Halohasta litchfieldiae: one gene and its partner. The protein of the gene in region 2 binds, or shares a complex with, the protein of the main gene of each other region. Links are inferred from orthologs where the notes say so. Each region holds a gene or a part of one and is shown on either strand. Other genes may lie near its edges.

Region 1 (3,086 bases), 890 kb from region 2 along the record:
CTGCCGGTTCGAGGGGATGGCCTGGCCCACCATCGAGAAAGCCTACACCGACTGTCTGGCGGTGTTGTCGGCCACTGGTCCCGACGACACGCTCACTGAGTCGACGCTTCGTGAGTCGATCCACGGCGAGTGGGGCGAACTCCACAAAGCTGCCCTTGAGACGCTTAAAGCGATTAGCCGGGTCGAACAGGATGACGACGGAACCCTGCGACTGCTGACTGCGGCAGAGTACAAGGAACTCGTCTCGGAGCCGACCATCGAACCGATGCGGACTATCTACGAGTACGGCTCGATTCCGGGCTGTCACGACCACGCGGTGTTTGCGATGATCGCGTGGTACGAGATGGTCGACCTCTCGTGGGCCGAAACCAAGGCCAACGTCTGTGAGTGGCTCCGGGAGTCGGGGACGTGGGACCGCGGCGGCTTCGAGGAGTCCTCGCCCGAGACGCTCGTCGAGAGCAAGCGCCACGTCTACGATGCGGGCTACGGCTGGAAACAGGCCGGCAATGAGGCCAAAGCCGTGATCGACCGCCACCGGTAGTCGGTGGCTACTAGCGGTCGCTCACAGGAGGAGACTAAGAACGGCCAACACGATGAAGATGAGCACGAAGATTCTGGCGATCTCCATCGAAACCCCGGCTACGTTACGGAAGCCGACGACTCCGGCGACGATGGCGAGGACGAAAAACACCAGCGCATATCGGAGAAACCCACTCTGGATCGGTGTCGCCCCGAAGCTGTCGACTGCGAAACCGACTGCGTTGAGCATTCAGAACTCCTTGAGCCGAATCTCGTCGTCGGTGATTGCTGCGACCGCCTCCGAGTTGAGGGCGTAGGTATCGCTGTGTTCATCGGGTTCGGCCCAGCCGAGCATCGACAGGAACTCCTCGGTGAGTCCGGGGTCGGGGTCGACATGGGCTGCGTTATCCCTGACGGCGACAACGCGGCCTACACGTTCGCCGCTGGCGTTTGTGACCGGTTTCGATTCGTCAGCGTCGGTTAGTGTCGTTGCCACACCCTATCGCTACCACTGCCACACTTAAAGGCGTGATTTCGGAGCTACTGATCGGTTATAAAAGTCGACTATCTCCAGAATCGGTACGGATAGGTGTCACTTGGTTCCTAAAACGAGGCTGAAAACTGCGTGCCTAGTCGCTCTGGATGCGCGGCGCGAGCATGTAGGTGACGTGGCCCAGTCCTTCGGCGAACTCGTAGTGGAGTTTGACAGGGAACTCCTCGCCGAGGTCCACGGTCACTTCGGTGGCTTTCGGAATCGCCTTATTCATATCCTTCAGGTAGTCCAGCGAGAACAGCGAGTTGGCCGCCCCCGCGCGGAGATCGATCAGATCCTCGTTTGTGAGTTTGAGGTCGACGTCGTCGGTATCGCCCTCGGCCTCGATATAGAAGGCCTCCTCGCTTTCGTCGACGCGCAGCGAGATGTGGTCGCTCACCATGTCGGCGGCCGTGATCCCGCGGTTGAGCTGGCTGCCTTCGAGAACGACCTGTGCGGGGAGGTCGAGATCCGGAATGTCGGGCTCTTGGCGGATCGAGTCGGGGTCGATCAGCGCCAGCGTGTAGGAGAGGCCGTCGATCTGGATGTGGAGCTTGCGGGTCTCCTCGTTGAGTTCGAGCCGGATGAGGTCGCCGCTGTTTGCCATCCCGGCGATGTCTTCGAGTCGACCGAGATTGACGCCGATGACGCCGCCGTCGGCCTCGTAGGATTCGAACGCCGCCGCGTCCAGCGAGAGGTCGACCATACCGACGTTGGCGGGGTCGACCGCACGAATAGAGAACTCTTCCTCGTTGAGGCGGATCTTACACTCGTCTACCAGCACGCTCACTGAATCGAGCGCGTCTGTGAGCGTATCGGCACTCACGATGGCCTTGAACATATAACTCGTTCTACGGAATCCCCCGATAAAAAGGCATCCGGTTCGGTAGTTTCAATCGAACAGGACGGTCCATTCTGCAGTGGTCTCCCTCGGTCTCTATACGAGTGGTTCGACGAGGTCGACGCCCGCATCGAGCAGCGTTTCGAGTCGCTCGGGACTTCCGGCCTCGCCGTAAACCCGCAGTTTGGGTTCGGTCCCACTGGGTCGAATGAGGAGCCACGAGCCGTCCTCAAGCAGGAGTTTGAACCCATCGAGAGTCACCGTGTTGGCGACCGCCGAGCCAGCGACTGACTCGGGGATGTGATCCGAGAGGTCCGACAGCACGCGTTCCTTCTGGTCATCGGGACAGGCCACGCTGCGTTTGCTGGCGTGGATCTCGCCGTGTTCGTCGAGGAGTTTGTCGACGCGCTCGTCGAGTGGTTTGGCCGCGGTCACCGCGCCAGCCAGCAACGCCATCAGCACACCGTCTTTCTCGCGGATGTGACCACGGATAGAGAAGCCGCCGGACTCTTCGCCGCCGATGAGGGCGTCGGTTTCGCCCATCGCTTTGCCGATCCATTTGAAGCCGACCGGCACCTCGACGACCTCTTCGCCGTTTGCCTCGGCGATCCGGTCGATGAGGAAGGTGGTCGAGACCGACCGCACGGCGGGACCGGAGTCGGATTCGAGCAGGTAGTCGTAGACGGCTGCAAAGAAGAGGTTCTCGTCGAGATAGCCACGTTCGGGGGTGCAGATGGCGATCCGGTCGGAGTCGCCATCGTTGGCGATCCCGATATCCGCGTCGTGTTCGTCGACTGCGTCGGCGAGTTCTTGGAGGTTGCTCGGACTCGGTTCGGGCGAGCCGCCGCCGAACGTCGGGTCCCGCTCACAGCGGTTTCTGATAACCTCCGCACCGGCCGATTCGAGCAACGCGTCGGTGACACCCTGACCGCTGCCGTAGATCGCGTCGTAGACGATGGTGAGATCCGACAGATCCTCGCCGACGAGGTCGGTCGCGTGGTCGGCGTGGCTCGGAATCGGATCGATCTCGTTGATTTCGCCCCACTCCTCGGCGGGCAGCAGGTCGGGTTCGGCGAGGTTGGCCTCGATCTTCTCAGTTCGGTCCGGCAGTGCGGGTGCGCCGTCTTCGGGAATGAACTTGACGCCGTTGTATTCGGGCGGGTTGTGCGAGGCGGTGACCATCAGCGCACAGGA
Region 2 (3,188 bases):
TGCTCACGGGTGATGACTTCCAGAGTGTCAGTACTGCAACCCAAGACGACCGACGCGGGCCACACGTGCCGGTAACGGTGCGCCAGAGCTCCGCCGACCAGTTCCGGCAGACGGCCGTCGAAACCGGGCTTGCAGGAGAGGGCGGCTCTCGGTGCACATACAACCAGAACCCCGAGTCGACCGAGCCATGTCTCCTGTTGGTCGTCGACGATGAGGTCGTCAACGCCTTCGGGATGGACCCCAGCCTCGCACAGAGCATCGCAAACGGCGAGTGGGCGAAGGATTCGAGCTTCATCCTGACGACGACCTCCTTCGAGGAGGCCCAGCGCGTGGCGATCAACCTGCGTGCCGGTGCGCTCCCGGCCAACCTCGATATCGACGGCGGGACGACCTCGTTCATCTCGCCGACACAGGGTGAGAACTTCCGGGCCAACTCGCTTATTGTCGGGATCCTCTCGGTGTTGGCGGTCGCAGGAGTCGTCTTCCTGCGCTACCGCGAGCCGAAAGTCGCCCTGCCGATGATCGTCACTGCCTTCTCGGAGGTGGTGATCCTGCTCGGCTTTGCGGCCTATCTGGGCTATCCACTGGATCTAGCAGTGATCGCTGGTTTCATTGCGGTGATCGGTACGGGTGTCGACGACCTGATCATCATCGCCGACGAGGTGATGGCGGAGGGCGATGTCTCCAGTCAGAAGGTCTTCGATTCGCGGTTCAAACGCGCCTTCTGGGTGATCGGTGTCGCCGCCGCAACGACGATCCTTGCGATGTCACCGCTGGCAGTGCTGTCGCTCGGTGATCTCCGTGGGTTTGCGATCTTCACGATCCTCGGCGTGCTCGTCGGGGTGCTGATCACCCGCCCGGCCTACGGTGACATCCTGCGGTATCTGATGACCGACCGCTAAGCGGGCTGTTCACTCGGCTATTTTTGTTGTCAGTTGTCGACGCTGTCTGACGGTCGTCTGACCGAACCGATGAGTTTTGTATCTGGTAATAAAAGGGGAGACAGATGGCATCCGACTCACGGGCAGACGACGCTGCCACGAGCAGCGTTCGACGGGCGGTCGGACAACTGGCGGCAGCACTCTCGAAGGCCGTCTTCGGGGTGTGTGCTGTCGCTGTCGGCGCGCTGGCACTGCTGTTGGCGGCCGGAAACAACACGGGCGAGTCCGCCTCCCTCTTGGTCGTCCTCGGGATTGCGGCGATGCTGGTCGGGTTCGTTACGATCCGTCGACTCCCCAAACCCGACGAGCCGACCGAAACCGACGCCGCTGACACAGCGCGTCAAAAGGTCGACTAAGAGAACCGGCCCAAATTCAGAAATCGCCGAGTGCGGCCTGTTCAGCCGCGGCGAGCACGTCTTCACACGTCGACCACGACCGCCGAGCGCAGGCCGGAAGCTCTCCATGGTGGTCGACATAGCCCGCCAAAAAGTCTCGCGTGGTCGAATCGCTGGGATAGCCACTGCCGACCGGCTGGGCGTACTCGGCCCCAATCGTGGCGATGCGGCTATCACGGTCGACTTTTGCGATCACACTTGCGGCTGCGGCCAACTGGTAGCTGTCGTCGGCTCCATGCTCGGCAGTCAGTTCGATCTCGATCCCCTCTCCAGCAACGCCCTCCGTGACCCGGCGGGCAAAGCGTGATTCCGAGACGTCGCCGGCGTCGACGATGGCGTTGTCGTCACTTTGTGCGATTGCCGCAATCGCCCGAACCTGCGCAGCAACGGTGAGACTGTTCATATCGCTCTCCGGATCGTCGATCTCCGCAACCGTGATGACGCCAATTCCGATGTCGACGTCCTCAGTGGCTCGAAGCCGCTCGGCCAGCGACTCCCGTTTTGTGGCGGTGAGGCGTTTGGAATCCGCGAGTCCGTCGGGGAGATCGCTCGGTGCCGCACGGACTGCGGCCGCGACCATCGGTCCCAACACGGGGCCTTTGCCCGCCTCGTCGACGCCGATCCGGAACTCGGTCATTGCTTATAAAAAGAAATCCTCGTCCTCGAACGGTTCGTCGATGCCTTCGACAGCCGTCACATCAAGAGCCGTGACGACTGCTGGAATACCCAGCAGTCCCGCAAGGCTTGGCTCGGTGCGGTCGTTGTCGCCCGAGATGAGTTCCTTGATATACAGGCCACCCTCGCCGTGGATCTCGACTGTGGCGTGAGTAAGGTCCTCAAATTCAGCACTGGCTGAATAGACCTCTCGAACACGAGTCAGGCCTGCGCGGCGGTGGTCGACGCGCTCGGGCGTGTACTGCTCGATAGTCGACCCATCGAGTTCCTCGATGGCCGCCTGCAGGTCGCTCTCGGTCACATCCTCCTCAAACTCTACGGCTGCGCGATAGGTTTTCGAGGCGTCGAGTCCCTTGACGCGTTCGACCATCTCGTAGCTCGCCAGCCGCAAGCCTTCGACTTCGACTTTTCCCTCGGCGAAGGCATTGATATCGCCCTCCAGTCGTTCGGTGTCGACAGTCCGGCGGTATGGCTCTTCAACTTCGATCACGAACGGTCGACCAGTGCCCAGCATGCGGGCGTCGACGTCCTCTCGACCCGCCCCGTGGAAGGTGGCCTCGGTGCCGTCCATCACGTCCATCACGATGGGCGCAGATAGCTGTTCAACGCTCTCGGGGTAGAGATACCCCTCGCCGTCGCAGTGGTCACAGGTGCGCTTGCCCTGTCTGCCGCTCCCGTGACACTCCCGGCAGGGCCACTCGGTCTGAGGAATATCCCGCTCCAGTTTGCGGTAGCGGCCGTATATAAAGGCGGAATTGATTTTGGTTTCGACACGGTCGTTTTCGATGTCGAGGGTGATCTGGACGTCCGGTCGACCGAACTCGACCTCGGTATCAGTAAGCTGGCCGATTCGCTTGCCGACCTCGCGGTTAAAATTGGATTTGAATAGTTCGCCGCGGTCGGCGTCGAGTCCGGCGTCCATCCGGAGCAGTTCGTCGTTTTCTTCGATCAGCGGCGGGGTTTTCGTGCCGACTTGGTAGGTCGAAAACTCGGGGTCACCAACTGCGTCGACCGCGCGCTCGGCCCATTCGTCGAACCGGCCGCACTCGCCCTCACACACCCAACAATCGACGGGGTCGACTGATTCGTAGGGTTCGTCGTCATCGAGCGCAAGCGAGATTCGGAGGCTTCGGCCGCGGTCGACGTTCGAGAGGCCGAAACTCCGGTCGGCGAACAC

The links.
Region 1: the proteins of rnhB (region 2) and HALTADL_RS08340 are in contact, whole or in part, in a crystal structure (PDB 3P83), measured with the Archaeoglobus fulgidus proteins. The link is inferred for Halohasta litchfieldiae from one-to-one orthologs. Residues at the interface, in WP_010878125.1 of Archaeoglobus fulgidus: Ala74, Ile178, Ala179, Ile183, Arg190, Ser195, Asn196, Leu197, Arg198, Gln199, Lys200, Thr201, Leu202, Asp203, Phe205; in WP_010877842.1 of Archaeoglobus fulgidus: Val39, Ala42, Asn43, Val44, Ala45, Met46, Leu125, Asp168, Ser194, Asn218, Tyr219, Pro220, Ile237, Leu238, Ala239, Pro240, Arg241, Ile242, Glu243, Ser244.

The regions. Positions count from the first base shown.
Region 1 is NZ_CP024845.1:1,651,676-1,654,761, reverse strand. What follows is about bases 21-2,783. They hold HALTADL_RS08340 (DNA polymerase sliding clamp), read right to left. Parts: upstream 1,893-2,783; coding sequence 1,149-1,892; downstream 21-1,148. Other genes in these bases: HALTADL_RS08335 (phosphoglucomutase/phosphomannomutase family protein), read right to left, coding at 1,989-2,783; HALTADL_RS08345 (hypothetical protein), read right to left, coding at 770-1,015; HALTADL_RS08350 (DUF1328 domain-containing protein), read right to left, coding at 563-769; HALTADL_RS08355 (DUF7474 family protein), read left to right, coding at 21-541. Outside these bases: more of HALTADL_RS08355, read left to right, coding at 1-20; more of HALTADL_RS08335, read right to left, coding at 2,784-3,086.
Region 2 is NZ_CP024845.1:765,135-768,322, reverse strand. What follows is about bases 144-3,008. They hold rnhB (ribonuclease HII), read right to left. Parts: upstream 1,974-3,008; coding sequence 1,314-1,973; downstream 144-1,313. Other genes in these bases: HALTADL_RS03830 (tRNA pseudouridine(54/55) synthase Pus10), read right to left, coding at 1,977-3,008; HALTADL_RS03840 (hypothetical protein), read left to right, coding at 1,007-1,297; HALTADL_RS03845 (preprotein translocase subunit SecD), read left to right, coding at 144-902. In the rest of the region: more of HALTADL_RS03845, read left to right, coding at 1-143; more of HALTADL_RS03830, read right to left, coding at 3,009-3,188. UniProt on the Methanocaldococcus jannaschii protein: Endonuclease that specifically degrades the RNA of RNA-DNA hybrids.